Regions from separate parts of the Aeribacillus sp. SP014 genome, predicted to be linked through region 2. Evidence: a T-box and tRNA genes for the amino acid it is inferred to sense, from the RefSeq annotation. Region 2 holds a T-box; the other holds one or more tRNA genes.
What was found. A T-box is a leader RNA that pairs with one kind of tRNA and senses whether it is charged. The one in region 2 lies ahead of glyQ (glycine--tRNA ligase subunit alpha), so its partner is inferred to be a tRNA-Gly.
Positions count from the first base shown of each region.

Region 1: it has a tRNA-Gly gene. The T-box ahead of glyQ (glycine--tRNA ligase subunit alpha) is inferred to sense a tRNA for this amino acid. The anticodon was not compared.

Region 1 is NZ_JBSRXI010000001.1:192,516-202,344, forward strand. It holds partial or broken gene glmS (glutamine--fructose-6-phosphate transaminase (isomerizing)) at 1-1,078, opposite strand, end outside; gene glmM (phosphoglucosamine mutase) at 1,675-3,021, opposite strand; gene ACVIJU_RS00955 (CdaR family protein) at 3,051-4,409, opposite strand; gene cdaA (diadenylate cyclase CdaA) at 4,402-5,220, opposite strand; gene ACVIJU_RS00965 (anti-sigma factor family protein) at 5,377-5,979, opposite strand; gene sigW (RNA polymerase sigma factor SigW) at 5,994-6,557, opposite strand; gene ACVIJU_RS00975 (MerR family transcriptional regulator) at 6,865-7,650, shown strand; gene ACVIJU_RS00980 (tautomerase family protein) at 7,728-7,946, opposite strand; tRNA gene ACVIJU_RS00985 (tRNA-Gly) at 8,466-8,537, opposite strand; tRNA gene ACVIJU_RS00990 (tRNA-Lys) at 8,543-8,618, opposite strand; tRNA gene ACVIJU_RS00995 (tRNA-Gln) at 8,974-9,048, opposite strand; tRNA gene ACVIJU_RS01000 (tRNA-Tyr) at 9,157-9,241, opposite strand; tRNA gene ACVIJU_RS01005 (tRNA-Thr) at 9,254-9,326, opposite strand; tRNA gene ACVIJU_RS01010 (tRNA-Val) at 9,422-9,497, opposite strand; tRNA gene ACVIJU_RS01015 (tRNA-Glu) at 9,499-9,573, opposite strand; tRNA gene ACVIJU_RS01020 (tRNA-Thr) at 9,662-9,734, opposite strand; tRNA gene ACVIJU_RS01025 (tRNA-Asn) at 9,736-9,810, opposite strand.
Region 2 is NZ_JBSRXI010000001.1:2,861,595-2,871,423, forward strand. It holds gene rpoD (RNA polymerase sigma factor RpoD) at 1-776, opposite strand, end outside; gene dnaG (DNA primase) at 809-2,605, opposite strand; gene ACVIJU_RS13995 (YaiI/YqxD family protein) at 2,630-3,118, opposite strand; gene ACVIJU_RS14000 (pyruvate, water dikinase regulatory protein) at 3,379-4,188, opposite strand; gene ACVIJU_RS14005 (helix-turn-helix transcriptional regulator) at 4,204-4,842, opposite strand; gene glyS (glycine--tRNA ligase subunit beta) at 4,968-7,031, opposite strand; gene glyQ (glycine--tRNA ligase subunit alpha) at 7,024-7,914, opposite strand; T-box leader at 7,984-8,157, opposite strand; gene recO (DNA repair protein RecO) at 8,274-9,026, opposite strand; gene ACVIJU_RS14025 (YqzL family protein) at 9,057-9,197, opposite strand; gene era (GTPase Era) at 9,310-9,829, opposite strand, start outside.

The DNA.
Region 1 (9,829 bases), 2.7 Mb from region 2:
CTTGAACAAGCACCGCACGGCTGTCTGCCGTTTCTCCGCTTTGTGAAATGAAAATAAACAGCGGATTATTTGATAAAAGCGGCATATTGTATGAAAATTCACTGGCAACGTGCACTTCTGTCGGTACTTTTGCCCATTTTTCGATTAATTGCTTTCCTACAAGCCCTGCGTGATAGCTCGTTCCGCACGCTATAATATAAATGCGGTCCGCTTCATGAACAGCTTGAACAATTTCTTGATCAATTTTTAATTGATCGTGTTCGTCTTGATATTTTTGAATAATTTTACGTATAACAAGCGGTTGTTCATCAATTTCTTTCAACATGTAGTGAGGGTATGTTCCTTTTTCAATGTCGCTTGCATCAAGTTCAGCAGTATATGGAGCGCGTTCTATTACGTCCCCGTTTAAATTTTTGATTGTCACTTGATCACGAGTGACAATAACGATTTCTTTATCCATTAATTCGACAAATTGATTTGTTACTTGCAGCATTGCCATGGCGTCTGAAGCAACAACATTAAAGTCTCCGCCAAGTCCCACAAGAAGAGGGCTTTTGTTTTTCGCAACATAGATCACGTCTCGGTTATTTTCATCTAATAGAGCGATCGCATAAGATCCCTTCAACAAGGATAATGTTTGGCGAAATGCTTCTTCGACACTTAAACCTTTGTTGACAAATTGTTCAATTGTTTGAACAATAACTTCCGTATCCGTTTCACTTTTTAATTCAACATTTTGTAAATACTCACGCTTTACTTGCAAATAGTTTTCAATGACACCGTTATGCACAAGTGTAAAGCGTTTGGATGCACTTTGGTGAGGATGCGCATTTTCTTTGCTAGGCGCTCCATGAGTAGCCCACCGTGTGTGGCCAATTCCGATGGAAGCTGAAACATTTGCGTCCACACCTTCACGAAGCTCCGCAATGCGTCCTTTTTCTTTAAATACATATGTTCCTTCTCCGTTTAATACTGCAATACCTGCAGAGTCGTAGCCTCTGTATTCTAATTTTTCCAAACCGCGCAATAAAATTTCCTTGCAGTCTTGTTGTCCGATATATCCTACAATTCCGCACATAGTCTTAGTTTCCTCCCCATTTAAAGGGGACAAAAGAAGCCTGAACAACTGGGGACAGATCTCTTTCCAGCCATCAAAGCTTCTCTGTCCCCTCACACATGTTTTGTAAAATGTATCCCGTTATGTCACAGTCTTTTTGTGCAAAGAGTCGCCTCTTTGTTTTAAGACGTGACTTTACGGCTGTACGGGAAGGCAACCGGGAGGCATCCGCCGAAACTTCGATAAACCTCCTCCTCGTCAACTAAGCAGATGTCCGCTCCTGCTTAGTCCAGGCGCTTTACAATAAAAAATTTTCTAACTGCCCACCTTTCTATTCTAGAATGTGCTAAAACAATTTATATATTACAATATGGAAAAGCAGTTCGTCAATTCATTTCTGTCTTTCCATATTGTATTATATGATTTCAAGCGTTTTCTCGATACAATGAATATTCAATAAAGAAAGGGAGCTTGCCTCCCCACAACCTCCTGAAAGTAGCCGGCATCCGCCAGCTACTTTCAGATAAAAATCGAAAAATAAAAGCAAGTGGAGAAAAACGCATTGTTTTTCTCCACTTATTTATTTTAGAGACTTACCGGACAGCCCCGTCTCTTCATCATTCAACGCCCATTTCCGCTTTGATAACTTCCACAATTTTTTTCACGTACCTCTGGCATTCATCTTCCGTCGGCGCTTCGGCCATTACACGAACGAGCGGTTCTGTTCCGGAAGGACGTACGAGAATTCTTCCATTTCCGTTCATTTCTTTTTCTACTTCTTCTATAACAGCTTTTACTTTTTCATTTTCCATGACAGCCTGCTTGTCCTGCACCTTTACATTGATCAAAAGCTGCGGGAATTTTTTCATTTCACTCGCAAGTTCAGAGAGCTTTTTGCCTTTTGTCTTCATTATGTTGACAAGCTGAATCGCTGTTAAAAGACCGTCACCCGTCGTATTGTAGTCAAGAAAAATAATATGTCCGGATTGCTCTCCACCTAAATTGTAGTTGTTTTTCTTCATCGCTTCGACAACATAGCGATCGCCGACAGCGGTTTGAACGCTTTTTAGTCCATTTGCCTCCAAAGCTTTATAAAAGCCTAGGTTGCTCATAACTGTCGATACAACAGTGTCCCCGTTCAGCATTCCCTGCTCTTTTAAATATTTGGCGCAAATAAACATAATTTGATCCCCATCAACAATTTTTCCGTTCTCATCAATGGCAATCAAACGGTCCCCATCACCGTCAAACGCTAAACCTATATCTGCTTCTTTTTCTTTCACAAATTCCGCTAACGTTTCTGGATGAGTAGACCCAACCCCATCGTTAATATTCAGACCATTTGGAGATGCACCGATTGTCGAAACATCTGCATCCAAGTCGGCAAAAAGATGTGTAGCTAGTGATGATGTGGCTCCGTGCGCACAGTCCAAAGCGATATGTAAACCAGTGAACTCTTCGTCAACCGTCTGTTTTAAATATTGCAAGTATTTTTGTACGCCTTCAAAATAATCGCTCACTTGCCCCAGATCAGAGCCGGTCGGTCTAGGAAGGTTATCTTCTTCTTGATCGAGCAGCGCTTCAATTTCTTCTTCTTGTTCATCGGAAAGCTTAAAACCATCAGGGCCAAAAAATTTTATTCCGTTATCTTGAACAGGATTATGCGAAGCGGAGATCATGATGCCTGCTTCGGCTCCTAATGCCTTTGTCAAATAAGCAACACCTGGTGTGCTAATGACTCCAAGCCTCATTACCTCGGCGCCAATGGAAAGAAGCCCGGCAACTAAAGCACCCTCAAGCATATGACCTGAAATGCGGGTATCCCGACCAATCAACACTTTTGGTCTATTTTTATCTTTTGTTAACACGTACCCGCCAAAGCGTCCTATTTTAAACGCTAATTCAGGAGTGAGTTCACTGTTGGCAACTCCTCTTACTCCGTCTGTACCGAAATATTTTCCCATGAATCATCGCTCCTTTTAAAAAATATCACTTAATTTGAAGCTTCTTCAGCAGACTTTTTCTGTTCAGATGGTTCAACTGAATCGTTATTTTCTTCTATTTGATTTCTTCTTTCATTATCTGCTTCTTCCAACGAGTTTTCTTTATTGGATAAGCGAATCTTCACTTTTTCACTCGATAAAACTGTCGAGAGGTTGTAACGGTTTTTGGCCTCCACATTTACTTCATGTTCTCCTTCATCTAACCCTGCAACATTCACATACAATTCGATATCAGATTCTTTTACGTTTTTCAAAACACTGTCTTTTCCTCGCAAAACAACATCCAGCTTTCCTGTATCCGGATCAATAAATTCAATTTCCTGATCGTTTCCTAAACCGATGACTTTGATCGGCACCTGTTTAAACGTCTTTTCTTCTCGTTTTTCAATATCTATTTTAATTTGAACTTTATTCGGGACTACGTTTGTCACTCCATCCGGAGCCGGAACATCAGCTTCAACTGTCGCATTTTCTTTGATTTTGCTTAAGTCGACAGATACATCATCAATAGACTCTATTTGCTCTAGCACATCCTTTGGACCATAAATTGTCACTTGGCTAGGGATCGATTGAATCGATGATATGCTCAGTCCATCAGAAAGCTTTCCTGTTGTTTTGATTTTTAAGGGTACAGATTTCGATTTCGTTGGGCTTTCTACCGGCACTGTTACGGTAACCGCTGACGGTTCGATTGTAACAGGCAGGATGTTCCCATTTGCATCGTATACTGCCACTTTTGACTTCTGTACAACTGTTCCATCAGCACCTTCCAAACTTACTGTTGCTTTCACAACAGCTACAGCATCAATATGCTCTTTTGCGCCTGTAATTTTTACACTGTCCGGTTTAACAATCGGACGCTCCGCAATGTAGCCTTCCTTCATTTTGTTTTTATTAATAACATCCACTTCAACCGGAAAATTTTCAGATACCTTTTCATGAATACCTACTGTAATGACAGCCGGATCAATGTCAACCTCCAATTGGTCAGACAAGTTTTTATGTTTCAAACGGACACTGTGCGTGCCAACGGATAAATCCGTTAAATCTGCAAAAATTTCAAAGTCCTTGACTTGTTTTGTCGTAGTGACAATACTTTTGGGCCCTTCAATCGTAACGGTGACGGTTTGGGGAATACCGGTGACAACAAATGCACGGTCGTCATAGTATACGTTTACGGGCACATCTGTAATTGTAGCTGTTTCGGTTGTGGATGGCGACCGAAATATATTGTATTTTTCTTCATTATTCGAAGCAGGCGATTCTATATTCACTGAAGCATATAGCATGAGCGCTAGCAACAATGCAATGATGCGCATAAACCAGTTGCTATTCATTAATTTATCCATTCTTTTTCACCCTCCATTGCCAGCGGCTAGAGGAAGCAGCTTTCGTACGGTTAAACTCAGCCAAGAGCATCTCCTTTAACGTTTCTGGAGTTAAATGTCTATGCAGCTCACCATCCTTGGCAATCGATATACCGCCTGTTTCTTCAGAAACAATGATAGTTATACTATCGGTTACTTCACTAATTCCCACTGCAGCGCGATGGCGTGTGCCCAGCTCCTTCGATATAAACGGGCTTTCGGAAAGCGGCAAATAACAGGCAGCAGCGGACACTTGATCTTTTTGTATAATAACTGCACCATCATGTAAAGGGGTATTGGGGATAAAAATATTAATTAATAGTTCAGCAGAAATATGGGCATTTAGCGGTATACCGGTCTCAACATAATCCTCCATTCCTATTTTTCGTTCAATCGAAATGAGAGCACCGATTCTCCTTTTCGCCATATACTCAACAGCTTTTGCTATTGCTTCGGTCATGTTTGTTTGCCCATCATCTTCCTGGCTAGCTGCCCTTGCAAATAGACGCCCCCTTCCTAATTGCTCAAGGGCTCTGCGAAACTCCGGCTGGAAAATAATGATGATAGCCAAAAAACCCCAAATCAACACTTGGTCCATTAACCATTGCAAAGTATTCAAGCCTAAATATTGGCTTAACACTCTAACGATAATGATTACGATAATTCCTTTTAAAAGCTGAACAGCTTTCGTTCCACGAATCACCATAATCAATTTATAGATAACGAACCAAACGAGGAGAATATCAATGACATCTATGAGGTAATGCAAAAGAGAAAAATCCCCTAAGGTCATATTGTTTTCCTCCAATAGTTCATCAAATCGCGATTGATCTATTCTAATCAAACTTCTAGGTTTGAAAATCTCTCTAATCAAAATTCCACTTTATTATATCATAACTTTTCCTAAATGCACTTAAACATAAAAATAGACCATCCTACTAAAGATGGCCTATTGTTTAAAAACCTCTGACAGAGTCGATTTTACTTCATACCACAGCCACTCAAACAATTCGTTTATTTCCTCAACCTCTCCGGTAACTTGACCGGCAGAAGCCAAATATTGGTCTCCGTTAATCACCGTTACATTTCCTTCAACTTTTCCTTCTATTTTAATATCACCGTTTTTAACAGTAATATCACCTTTCACCGTTTCTCCTTCAGGCACAATAACAGTACGGTTGTCAACAACCAAATTATCATACTTTGTTACGCTGAATTGGCTTTCTTCATAAGAAGCAAATAAACTTCCAGTCATTAGAATAACAAATAGTGCAGCGGCTGAAAAGAAAGGATGATTTCGGAACCAGCGTCTAGTTGAGACCGTACGCTTTTCTTTCGGCAATTTTTCTAACACCTTTTGCGTAAAATCTGCCGGTGCTTCAACATGTGAGATACTCTTGACAAACGCTACAGCTTTTTCCAATTCTTGATAATGTGCCTTGCAATCCTCACAAGATTGCAAGTGTTTTTTTAACTCACGGCCTTCATCCTCATGCAAATCCCCGTCCAAATACTTATGGATCATCTCCACTACATGCTTAGGACATTTCATCTTACTCACCCCAATCACAAATGCCTTAATTGTTTGCGTAAAGCCTCCCGTCCCCGGTGTATTCTTGTTTTAACTGTTCCGACTGGAAGTTCCAATATCTCTGCGATTTCTTGCAAGGATAGCTCCTCAATATATCTCAATACGATGACTGATCGATATTTATCCGGCAGTTTTAAAATTTCCTTTTGAATCGTTTCTTGCAGTTCAATTGCTTCAACTTCTTTTTCAGGCATTGCAATATCAGATGATACTTGGGAGTACATTGTTAAGCCATCAGTCCCCGCAACTTCTGCATCTAAATAATAGTCCGGTTTCTTTTTCCGAATACGATCAATCGATAAATTGGTTGCAATCCGATAAATCCATGTAGAAAATTTTTTGTTCATATCAAATGAATGGATGTTCATATACACTCTTATAAATGCTTCCTGTGCTATGTCCTCAGCTTCATGGACGTTTCCCAGCATTCGATAACAAAGTTGAAAAATTTTATCTTTATATAATTCAACAACTTCTGCAAATGCATTTTGGTCGCCTTTTTTAATTTGTTTGATCTTTTTATTTATAAATTCTTCCATTTTTCTACCTCCGCAGTTGCGGGTACATCATGATACGAATTCGTTCCCCAAAGGTTTCATTTTTTTTTATAAATCTATTCTAGCAAATTTTAGGAATTTATGTTTTCATCTGCAAGAAAAATTTTTTCCTTTTGTAGCAAAAACCTTTCACATTCCCATTTCTGGGCTTTTTATAAAGAAACGTCCAACTTGTCATAATGAAAAATGACATTACAAATTTTTTTCAGAGGGGTTGCACCTCACGCCGCGTTAGGTATTATGATCACAATAGGTTTATAAAGATAAGTGTTTTGGGGGCGATGTTAAAATGAAGGAAGAGACTTACTTTACGATTGGCGAATTTTCTAAAAAGACGGGAACAACAATCCGAACATTGCATTATTATGATCAAATTGGACTGCTCAAACCGAAAAAAAATCCTCGTTCTGGACACCGATTATACTCTGCTCATGATGTATTGACACTTCAAAAAATAGTCAGTCTTAAATTTTTAGGATACAGTTTAGAACAAATCAAAGAGTTAATTAATGAAACCAACTTTGATTTAAACTTAAAAGAAACTTTACAGTTCCAAAAAGAAGCGCTTGAAGAACGAAAGGAACATATTGAAGAAGTGCTCAAAGCCATTAAACGAATTCTCACGATTTTAGAAGAAGAAAAAGAAGTGGATAGCAATGTTTTAATGAGTCTTATTCAGAGCATACAAACAGAAAAAGAACAGCGCAAATGGATAGAACATTATACGTCAAAAGAAGTAGCTGAAAAGCTTTTTGATCAGCCTGAAGAGGTAATGATCTCCCTTGACAAAGAATACATCCAATTATCCCAAGAAACAAAAAGATTGGCAGGAAGACCTGTCGATGATCCTGAGGTAGAAGCGTTAGTCGAAAAATATATGAAAACAATATTAGAATTTATCGGAAAAGAATTAATTAGTGCTATCGGGAATTTAGATGAAGCTGAAATTAAAACTATTGAAAATAAATTGGCATCTCCATTTACACAGGAGGAAGAGGAGTGGCTTCAGCAAGTGATGGAACATTATGCGATGAAAGCTGGGCTTCTCCAAGATGAAAATATTGACCGACTTTAGCAAATAAAAAAACTTCACCTCCCCTTTTCCAATTGGGGAGGTCATTTTTTATCTTTGAATTAGAGGATGATGGATATTCATTCAGCTCCCATTTTCCCGAAACCTTCCTCAAATTTTATCGAGTGAAGTGTTCCGCCGGAAGCCCAATTATCTCTTTCATATTCATCGAAAACTACTGTAACCCATTCTTCTTTCACGTTTAGTATTTGCGCTGCTGCTTTTGTTATTGCCTCAGTAAACTGCTGTTTCTGTTCTGCGGTTCTTCCTTTAGCCAGCTTTACGTTGATAAAAGGCATCGAATCACAACTCCTTTAAGCCGTTTGAATTTATAAATGGTGTCGAAATTTATTCGTCCTCATCCGGATCTGTGCTATTTCAAAAAATGAAACAAGACAGAAGTTTGTCGATATACTTCGTCACAACACCCGTAAAAACCTTTGCTGGGCAGTCATTGTATGCAAAATGTTTTACACAAATCATTCTTTACAGCAACAATCTTCTGGAAAAGAGACTAATTTTTAAAATCAACAAAAAAATCATTTAGGTCATGGTTCCATTTCGGAACAACCGCATTACCAATCCTAAAAGGAAAAATACAATTCGCCTTCAATGGTATATCCAAATTTAAAAGGCTGTTATGGGACTAAAAAGGCGAATGCTCCTGCATATAGTCTATTACATTATTTTGAGATTCAAAAGCGAGGATTAGATATAATCGAAGGGATTAGTAACATTTCAAATAAAAAATCCTGACAATTTCTTGTCAGGAATTAAGTTCATCTTATTTTATAAAGTTTTCCCCGTTGAATTTAAAAAGCGGAAGACGGGACTCGAACCCGCGACCCCCACCTTGGCAAGGTGGTGTTCTACCACTGAACTACTTCCGCACAAATGGTGAGCCATGGAGGATTCGAACCTCCGACCCTCTGATTAAAAGTCAGATGCTCTACCGACTGAGCTAATGGCTCATAAAAAAATTTTTTCTTCTAATCCATTTTTAATTTGTCAGATGTCCCTTCCTCTTCCTGATCTTTCGAGGATGTTAGATGCGTCGGGACAACTCGTCGCCTATTCGATGAAGCCTTGCTCGTTGCTCTACCGACTGAGCTAATGGCTCGTAAAAAAATTTTTTTCTTCTAATCCATTTTAAAATTTGCCAGATGTCTCTTCCTCTTCCTGATTTTTCGAGGATGCTGGATGCGTCGGGACAACTCGCTCTTATTCGACGAGGCTTCGCCCTTTGTAAAATCTAGTTAAATCTTACTTTCTATCTAACATTTTTACAAAAAAAAGAACAGACATGAACTGTCTTTTTATAATAAATGGCTGGGCTAGCTGGATTCGAACCAGCGCATCACGGAGTCAAAGTCCGTTGCCTTACCGCTTGGCTATAGCCCAATATCACCATTCATCTCTTGACTAATTATATTGTACCAATAAAAAAATCACTTTATACAACAATTTGTTGTTTAATGTGATTTCAATGTTTCATAACATTCTTCGGCATGGTGGAGGGGGACGGATTCGAACCGCCGAACCCTAAGGGAGCGGATTTACAGTCCGCCGCGTTTAGCCACTTCGCTACCCCTCCGATTATTAAAAATGCCGGCGAGAGGAATCGAACCCCCAACCTACTGATTACAAGTCAGTTGCTCTACCAATTGAGCTACACCGGCGCAATAAATACTTTAAATCACACTCAGTTTTTACCTTTGTTTAAATTGTTATGCCAAACTCATTAAACTTGCTTAAGAAAAGCTTGTTTAGTACATGGTGGAGGATGACGGGATCGAACCGCCGACCCCTTGCTTGTAAGGCAAGTGCTCTCCCAGCTGAGCTAATCCTCCATGGTGACCCGTACGGGATTCGAACCCGTGTTACCGCCGTGAAAGGGCGGTGTCTTAACCACTTGACCAACGGGCCATTTCATTTTCATAACTTAATGACAACCGACATTTGACATTTTAGCACATGGCATAGATAGAAATCAAGAAAAGATTTGCTTTTGAAAAGCTTCCAACCGGGCTCGAACCGGTGACCTCTTCCTTACCATGGAAGTGCTCTACCAACTGAGCTATGGAAGCATGGCTCCGCAGGCAGGATTCGAACCTGCGACCGTTCGGTTAACAGCCGAATGCTCTACCACTGAGCTACTGCGGAATATTTTAATAAACCATAT
Region 2 (9,829 bases):
TCTCTAACTTTTTCAGGAGTCAAATCCATATCTTCAGCGATCTCTTCTGGTGTCGGTTCACGACCCAAATCTTGAAGCAATTGGCGTTGGACTCGAATTAACTTATTGATTGTCTCAACCATATGGACAGGGATGCGGATCGTTCTCGCCTGATCTGCAATTGCCCGTGTAATTGCCTGGCGAATCCACCATGTTGCATATGTGCTGAATTTGTATCCTTTTCGATAATCAAATTTTTCAACAGCTTTCATCAGCCCCATGTTGCCTTCCTGTATGAGATCGAGGAAGAGCATTCCGCGGCCGACGTAGCGTTTTGCAATGCTGACGACTAGGCGCAGGTTGGCTTCTGCAAGCCTTCTTTTCGCTTCTTCGTCCCCTTGTTCAATACGCTTGGCAAGTTCGATTTCTTCATCAGCCGATAAGAGATCAACCCGGCCGATTTCTTTTAAATACATTCGAACCGGATCATTTATTTTCACACCCGGCGGTACACTAAGATCATTTAGATCAAATTCTTCTTCATCTTCTTTGTCTAAATCCGGCAAATTGGAATCAACATCTTCGTTTTCGCTAATTAATTCGATTCCTTGCTCATTAACGTATTCATAAAACTCATCCATTTGATCTGAATCAATATCGAAATTTGCCATTTTCTCAGCAATTTCTTCATATGTTAATACTCCGCGTTTCTTTCCTAATTGAATAAGCTGATTTTTCACTTCCTCAACAGTTCCATCAGCTTCTAAATCTTTTGAATGGGCTTGTTTTTCAGCCATTGGATCCCCTCCTTCCAGAGTTATACAAGCTTTCACATTAATCCTTTTTTCAGCTGAATTACTTCCATTGCAATTTCGGCAGCTTTTACATAATCTTTTCGTTTTTCAGCCTCTTTCTTCTCAGCTTCCTTTTCCTTTAGGATGAGCATTTTTTGATGGTTCAAGATATGTTTTACATAGTCTTGAAGCTCTTGCTCAGTCAATTGTTCGCCAATTGTCATCATGGCAATTTCCGATACAATTCGGCTTAATGAAGGATCTTTGAGCTTCGTCAAAAAGTGGCTTATGTCCGGATCGTTCCCTTCCTCATAATAAGCGTATAAATAGGATGAAATAGCCCGATGCTCCTCCACGTTAAAATTTCCACCAATCGCATGAAGAACCTTTTCTGCCACTTCCCTGCTTTTCAACATATGAGCAATTAGAAGGCGTTCTGCCTTTTGATAAGCAGGCATCAGTGCATTCCGTTGTAATGCATCAGTCTTGAGGCTCGTTTTTTCTGGTCTTCTTCTTTTCCGCTTATTTATATTCCGAAGCTCTGCCATTAACGTTTCTTTTAATACGGAAAATTCTTCAGAAAGCTGCGTGATATACAGCTCTTGTTCGATCCCGCTCGGAAGGCTGCTTAATTCGTTAAGCACTTCTTGAATGTATCTCGCTCGGTCCCCTTCATCCTGGAGATTTTTCCCCTTTCGAAAATATTCCATCTTAAATGCCATTAATGAGAGACTTGCCCCTATTACATCGTTTTTGAATTTTTCCTTTCCGTATGTCCGAATGTAGTCATCAGGGTCTAACCCTTCAGGCATTTTAGCAATCCTTACATTACATCCTGCTTCAACAAGCAATTTAGAAGCTCTGAAGGCAGCTTCAATTCCAGCGGAATCGGAATCGTAGCAAATGACAACTGTTCCTCCGCTTCTGGCTAAGAGCTTGACCTGTTCTTCCGTCAGCGCTGTTCCCATTGTTGCTACACTATGCTCGATTCCTGCATGAACGGACGATATAACATCCGCAAACCCTTCAAACAACACCGCTTCCTGTTTTCGTCTAATGAAAGGTCTTGCTTGGTGGAAATTATAAAGAATCCGTCCTTTGTTAAATATTTTTGTCTCAGGGCTGTTTAAATATTTTGGCTGTTTGTTTCCTAGCGACCTTCCGGAAAAAGCGACTGTACGGCCTTGTGCATCTTTAACCGGAAACATGATCCGATTGCGAAACCGATCAAAAAAAGAACCGTTAGATTCGCTTCGGATAATTAATCCTGTTTTTTCTAATAACGGAAGTTCAAAACCTTTTTTCAGCAAATACTTTAAAGAAAAGTCCCAAGAATCTAAAGCGTAGCCAATCTCAAATTGATCGATCAATTCTTTCGTAAAACCCCGATGAAGCAAATAATTTAACGCGTTTTGCCCTTCTTTTGTATTTAGTAATAAATGATGGTACATTTTTTTCAGCAGTTCATGCACTTTAATCATTTTCTCTGCTTCGCTGTTGTTTGGGTATGTCGATTCTTGAGAAAGTGCCGAGCCCCCTGGAATGTCCAAACCAGCTTTTTTTGCTGTCATTTGTACAGCTTCTGTAAAGCTGCATCCTTCAATTTGCATGAGAAAGGTAAAAACATTTCCGCCAGAACCGCAGCCAAAGCAGTGGAAAATTTGTTTTTCAGGTGAAACAGAAAATGAAGGTGTATTTTCGCCGTGAAAAGGACATAGTCCAAAAAAGTTTCGACCCTGCTTCTTTAATTGAACATATTCACTCACAACATCTACTATATCAACAGCATGTTGTACTTTTTCTATAAATTCCTCGGGAAGCATTTTCCCCATATGAACAACTCCGTGCCTTAAAATTTATTCAATATGAATTTTAAAATTTCCTGCATAATTCGACAATATTTTTTCAAGTGCTGTGATAAAATGATGACGATCTTTATCTTGGAATTTTTTTGGCCCTTTGATATAATTGCCGTTTCTTCTTTCCCTTGCCGAAATATACCGGAGATGGAGAACAGAGTCGATTGTATCTTCTGTAAACAGCATTCCTCTTGGAGAGAGAACATGTGTGCATTTCTTAAGCAGCATACCGGCTAGTCCGATATCTTGTGTAATGATGATGTCATGTTTTTTTGAGTTGTTAAAAATGTATAAGTCGACAGATTCCTTTTCTTGATCGACAAATACCCAGCTATTCCCGTCATCCTTTTTACCTACATGAGCATATGATGCAATGAAACAAACCGGGACTTTATATTTTTTTGCGACTGATGCAATTTCTTCTTTGACGGGGCATGCATCAGCATCGACAAAAATAGTGATATTTTTCCCATCATATTTCTCTATTCTTCATCACCTCAAAGAATCCTGCCAGCAATTTAAACTTTTTACAAAAAGCGATTTGTCGAATTTTCTTTCTCCAACCCCCTTGACATCTTCCTGTAAATAGTTTATTCGTATTTTTTTTAGTCTAAACCTAAAAAGCATAATTTTATCACAATTTTTTATTATAATACAATACACTGCATTATTCCATCATTTTATCTTTCACCATGAAAAAAACCTACTATATTCTTAAGATCGGAATAAGCAGGTTTTATCACATGTTATTTTTTTAAGAATAAATTTTGGATATGATTGGCTGTTTCTTCAACTGCTTTGTTCGATACATCTATAACTGGACAGCCGATTTTTTGAACAATTTTTTCAAAATAAGCTAATTCTTCTTTAATTCTGTCTATATTGGCATATATAGCCTGATCATTAAGCCCGAGTTGCTTTAATCTTTCCTTTCGGATATAATTCAGCTTTTCCGGACTGATTTTTAGACCGACGCATTTCTCTTTGGAAACTTTAAAAAGTTCTTCAGGGGGTTCTACTTCTGGAACAATAGGAACATTAGCTACTTTTAATCGTTTTAGCGCCAAATATTGCGACAAAGGCGTTTTGGAAGTCCGCGATACACCGATCAAAACAATATCGGCTTTCAAAATTCCTCTCGGATCGCGGCCGTCATCATATTTAACAGCAAACTCAATTGCTTCTACTTTTTTGAAATAGTCTTCATCAAGCTTCCGAACTCTTCCGGGCTCATACTTCGCTTTTATTCCATATGACGTTTCCATTTTATCAATTAAAGGACCAATGATATCGTGGTAGATCACACCTTCTTTTTCCGCTTCTTGAATAAGAAGATTCCTAAGTTCGGGGACAACGATTGTGAAGCAAATGATCGCATTATCCATTTTCGCCAATGCGACAACTTCTTTGATTGTATTTGCATCCTCCACATAAGGCACCCTTTTCACATTCGTTTCATATTGAGAGCCGTTAAATTGACTGATAGCTGCTTTTACAACGAGATCTGCCGTTTCCCCGACTGAGTCTGAAACAATATAGATCGTACGATTATTCATTCGGATCCCCCATTCTTACATAATATCGTCATCAACTAATCTTACCAATATTTTTGTAATGTTTGTTTTCGTAATTCTTCCTATCACTTCAAAACCGCCGTCCACTTCTTTTACAACGGGCAGTGCATCGATTTGCTTTTCAATTAAAATCCTTGCTACATCAATAATAAGATCTTCCTTTTTGCATACGGTTATATTTGGCATTCTAGTCATAATAATATTGACGGGGATTTGGGTTAATTCCTGTTTGCCGATGCTTGCCCGGAGGAGATCTTTTCTCGACAGCACTCCCACTAGCAACGATTGATTATCTACCACAAATAATGTCCCGACATCTTCCAAAAACATTGTACAAATTGCATCATAAACAGAAACATTATCGTTGACAACGACTGGGATCGACTGAAAATCTTTTACTTGGAGCTTTTTTAATTTCTCTGCAAGCAAATTGGCGCCTGATTTCCCTGTATAAAAATAGCCGACTCGCGGCCTTGCGTCAAGGTATCCAGCCATTGTTAAAATTGCTAAATCAGGTCTTAGCGTAGCTCTTGTCAAGTTTAAACGATCTGCAATATGTTCACCTGTAATTGGCCCATGCTCCTTAACGATTTGCAATATTTGTTCTTGCCGTTTATTAAGCTCTATTGTCCTCACCACCTTGAAAAAGAGGCTGCATTATAAAAATATTATATATGATTTCAATATTTTGAAAAGGTTTTCTATTGCTCATTACGGCGAAAGGAAAGACGATTATCCTCGGGATAATCGTCCATTTGCATTTATTTTACGATAATTTCATTCACTTTGGCAAAAGATGTGATTATTTTTGTTAATTGTACCATTTGGGACAGCCTGTTTTGTTTAACCGACTCATCCTCTGCCATTACCATAATATTATCAAAATAACGATCAATCACCGGCTTTAAAGCTTTCATTTCCAAAAATGCTTCTTTAAAATTACCCTCTTTTTGCAATTTTACAAAATTTTCTTCAAGCCGTAAATACGCTTGATACAATGTTTTTTCTTCTTCCTTCTCGAACAGCTCTTCTTTAATATTGCCCTCTTGGCCCTTAGACGAGATGTTGACAACACGAGACAGCGATTCAATTACTTCTTTAAAGTCACCCTTTTGGCTTTCTTCTGACAGAACGGCAGCCCGCTCGAAATATGCATTAACTTCATGGTAATTGGATTGTAATACCGATTCAATTATATCATGGCGGACATTTTCTTCATGAAGCGCAAATTTGACTCTCATTTGGAAGAACGACAGCAATTCTTTTCTCAAATTGTCTTTATTTTCTAAACCATATACATTTATAGCAAGGTCGAACAATTCCTCCAATTCAAGCCGCCATTGTTTTGCTCGAAGAATTTGAACAATGCCGCTTGCTTGTCTTCTTAATGCATACGGATCTTGTGAGCCAGTTGGAATCAAACCGATCGAAAAAAATCCTGCAATTGTATCCAGCTTGTCCGCAAGCCCTACAATGGCTCCGCTCAACGTTTCAGGCGTCTTGTCGGAAGCATGCCGCGGCATATAATGCTCATTTATTCCTTTTGCAACCTCTTCCTGTTCACCCTTTAAAAGAGCGTATTTTTCTCCCATAATTCCTTGAAGCTCTGGAAATTCATAAACCATTTGCGTAACAATGTCAAATTTGCAAATGGAAGCAGTCCGTTTAATATAAGCTTTCTCCTCATTGGAGCATTCAAGCTTTTCGCTAAGCTTTTCTGATAATTTTACAATTCGGCGAACCTTGTCACCGATGGAACCCAGTTCTTCATGAAAAACAATTTTTTCAAGCTTCTCCAGTGCGGTATCGATGGCAAGCTTTTTGTCTTCTTCGTAAAAGAAATTTGCATCGGAAAGTCTTGCCCGAAGGACCTTTTCATTCCCCTTGGCAATCGTTTCAATGTTTTGATCATTCCCGTTTTTTACGGTAACAAAAAACGGAAGCAGCTTTCCATCTTTATTTTTGACAGGAAAATATCGCTGATGCTCCTTCATCGTCGTCACTAACACTTCTTCAGGCAATGTTAAAAACTGGTCTTCGAATGAACCGTACAGGGCGGTCGGATATTCCACCAAGTTTGTAACTTCCTCGAGCAAATCTTCATCAACAGGGATGATCCAGTTTTCCTTTCTTTCCAGTTCCTCCAGCTGTTGAATGATCATTTGTTTTCGTTTTTCATAATCGGCGACAACAAACTGGTTCAACAAAGTATTTTCATAATCGCGTGGAGTGGAAATTTCCGCTTTCGTTCCTAAAAAGCGATGGCCATACGTAACATTTCCTGTCGGAACATCGGTAATGGAAAACGGAATGATGTCTTGTCCAAATAAGACAACTAACCATTGGATCGGACGGATATAGCGAAGATTCCAATTTCCCCAACGCATATTTTTCGGAAAATGGATGGTTTGAATAATCTCTTCTAACCCTGGGAGCAGTTCTTTCGTTTCTTTCCCTTTTTGAAATGTTTGAACAAAAGCGTACTCAACACCGTTTACTTCTTTAAAGGATATGTCGTTTGTGGAAGCTCCTTGGCTCCGTGCAAAGCCTAACGCTGCTTTTGTCCAATTTCCATTCTCATCAACCGCAATCTTTTTTGCCGGTCCTTTTGCTTCGCCAAGCAAATCTTCCTGTTTTTCATTTACATCCTCTACAAGGACGGCAAGACGTCTAGGAGTTGAATATTTTTTTATTTTGGCGTAAGAAATGCGATGTTCATCCAGCCAAGCTCCTACTTTGTCAGCCAGCTGATCAATCGAAGACAGGATGACGCCGGCAGGCATTTCTTCAAGCCCGATTTCGATAAGTAAATCCCGTTTATTCATGATTTTCGGCCCCCTTGTTTTTCAGCATTGGAAAACCGAGTTTTTCCCGTTCTTCATAAAACGTTTTGGCAACTTTTCTTGCCAGCTTTCTCACTCTGCCAATATATCCGGTTCGTTCTGTAACAGAAATAGCTCCTTTTGCGTCAAGCAAATTAAATGTGTGCGAGCATTTTAAAACGTAGTCGTACGCTGGATGAACGAGACCTAATTCCATCTGTCTGTGCGCTTCTTTTTCGTACGTATTAAACAGTTCAAATAGCATGTTTGTATCGGAAGTTTCGAACGTATACTTGGAATTCTCATATTCAGGCTGATAAAAAATGTCCCGGTATGTAAATCCGTTTGTCCATTCAAGGTCAAATACATTTTCTTTTTCTTGAATATAAGACGCCAAACGCTCTATTCCATAAGTAATTTCAACAGAAATCGGTTTGCATTCCAGTCCTCCGACCTGCTGAAAATACGTGAATTGAGTAATTTCCATTCCGTCAAGCCAAACTTCCCAGCCAAGCCCTGCGCAGCCGAGAGAAGGATTTTCCCAGTTATCTTCCACAAAGCGGATGTCATGTTCAAGCGGATCAATTCCAAGAGCCTTTAATGAATCTAAATAAATTTCTTGTATGTTTTTCGGAGACGGCTTCATAATGACTTGGAATTGATGGTGTTGATAAAGGCGGTTCGGATTTTCCCCATACCTTCCGTCAGCAGGTCTTCTTGACGGCTCTACGTAAGCAACATTCCACGGTTCTGGCCCGATGGAGCGAAGAAATGTGTATGGGCTCATGGTTCCGGCACCTTTTTCTACATCATATGCCTGCATCAAAATACATCCATGATCGGCCCAATGCTTTTGCAGCGTCAAAATCATTTCTTGAATGTTCATTCATCATGCACCTCCACAATTAAGTTATGTTCGAACAAAATAAAAACCGTCCCTAATGCAACAAAGTTGCATAGGGACGGGATGACCCGCGGTTCCACCCTATTTGCTGAAAAACGTTTCAGCCTCTCGTAAACCGTTATTGCTCTGGAACGCCGTTCCCTGCATCCTCATACCTTAGCTCGCACCATCCTAAGGTCGCTTTCTATGAAGATTGCAGGTACTCTTTTCCTTCATCGCATTTTATTATTCAATTTGACATGTATCATTTCCGCTCATTACATGACATTAAATCGCTTTTTCTAACAGCATGAGGGGGGATAAATCCTTCATTTGAAAGGTTTCACATCCATGTATATGGTTTACAACATTTCTTTTAAACTGTCAAGCTGATTTAAAAATTTTTTCGATTTCAGCGATAAACCTGCATATTCCTGATAATATTGATCAAGAACAAATCTCAGTTCTTTTTTTGTTTCAGCAGAGACGGATATTTGACCAATGCGGTTTAAGTCAATAGAATAAAACAGCCGCAACAGCTTCACTGTCTTCTGAGAAATATTGAGCCTATAAGGATCTTTTTCAAAACAGCGGCTGCAAATCAATCCGTTTTCTTTTAATGAAAAATGAAACGGTCCGTTTGTTTCGCCGCTTACTGCACATTTGTTTAATTCGGGATATAAACCGAGAACGTTGAGCATCTTTATTTCAAATATATTGGTCAAAATTTCCGCATCCTTTTCTTCATTCAGCAGATGAAGTGTTTGAAATAAGAGCTCAAACAAAAAAGGGTTTCTGTCTTTTTCATCTGTTCCTTTATCAAGGAGCTCTACAATATATGAAGCATATGCAGTCAAAAAAATATTTTCCTTAATCTCTCTAAAAGCGGAAATGATTTCTCCTTGGCTTAAATTGCCCAATCCAGAAGATTGATGATACAAAAAATTTCCATACGTAAAAAGTTGGGTAACAGCTGCGAGGCGGCTGTTCGGTTTATTTGCGCCCCGTGCCATTACACCAACTTTCCCAAACTCCCTTGTATATATTGTAACAACTTTATTGGTCTCACCATATTCCGTTGTACGAATGACAATTCCTTCCGTCTTTACAAGCATTTCTCCACCATCCTATTGGATACAGCACTACTAAACAGGGAGATCAACCTCAGTCCGCTCTTCTTCCTTCATTTGACAATCTTTCGTGCGCTCCTTTTCAAGCTCTTTAAAAAGGAGATATGTGTCAATATTACCTGTAAACGTGAATACTTTCCAGGTAAAATCTAACATATTGTCCCCACCTTTCTGTCGTTGTTCCTAAGCTATATCCAATTCATTGTTATCATAGCCTTTTTGACTCATTTTCATGTTTTGAAAATATTTCTAACTTCCTTCAAGTCAATTAATATTCGTCTTCCCTAAATCCAAAATCTCGCAATTGCGACAGGCGATTTCTCCAATCTTTTTGCACTTTGACCCACAGCTCTAAAAAGACTTTTGATCCGAGCAAGTTTTCAATGTCAACCCTTGCCCTTTTCCCAATTTCTTTCAACATTCTTCCTTGCTTCCCAATGATAATACCTTTTTGAGAGTTGCGTTCCACAACAATTGTTGCAGCTATATATACTGCATGGTTTTCTCTTTTTTCAATAGAATCAACAACAACTGCGACAGAATGCGGGATCTCTTCTCTTGTCAAATGCAATACTTTTTCGCGAACTAGTTCAGAAATGATAAAACGTTCCGGGTGATCTGTCACCTGATCACTAGGATAATATTGCGGACCTTCCGGCAAATACGCTTCAATTTGCCCTAGCAACGTTTCAATGTTGTTTCCTTGCAGGGCAGAAATTGGAACAATTTCCTGAAACTCGAACTTTTCCCTGTATTGGTCAATAAGCGGCAATAAATCATCAGGATGA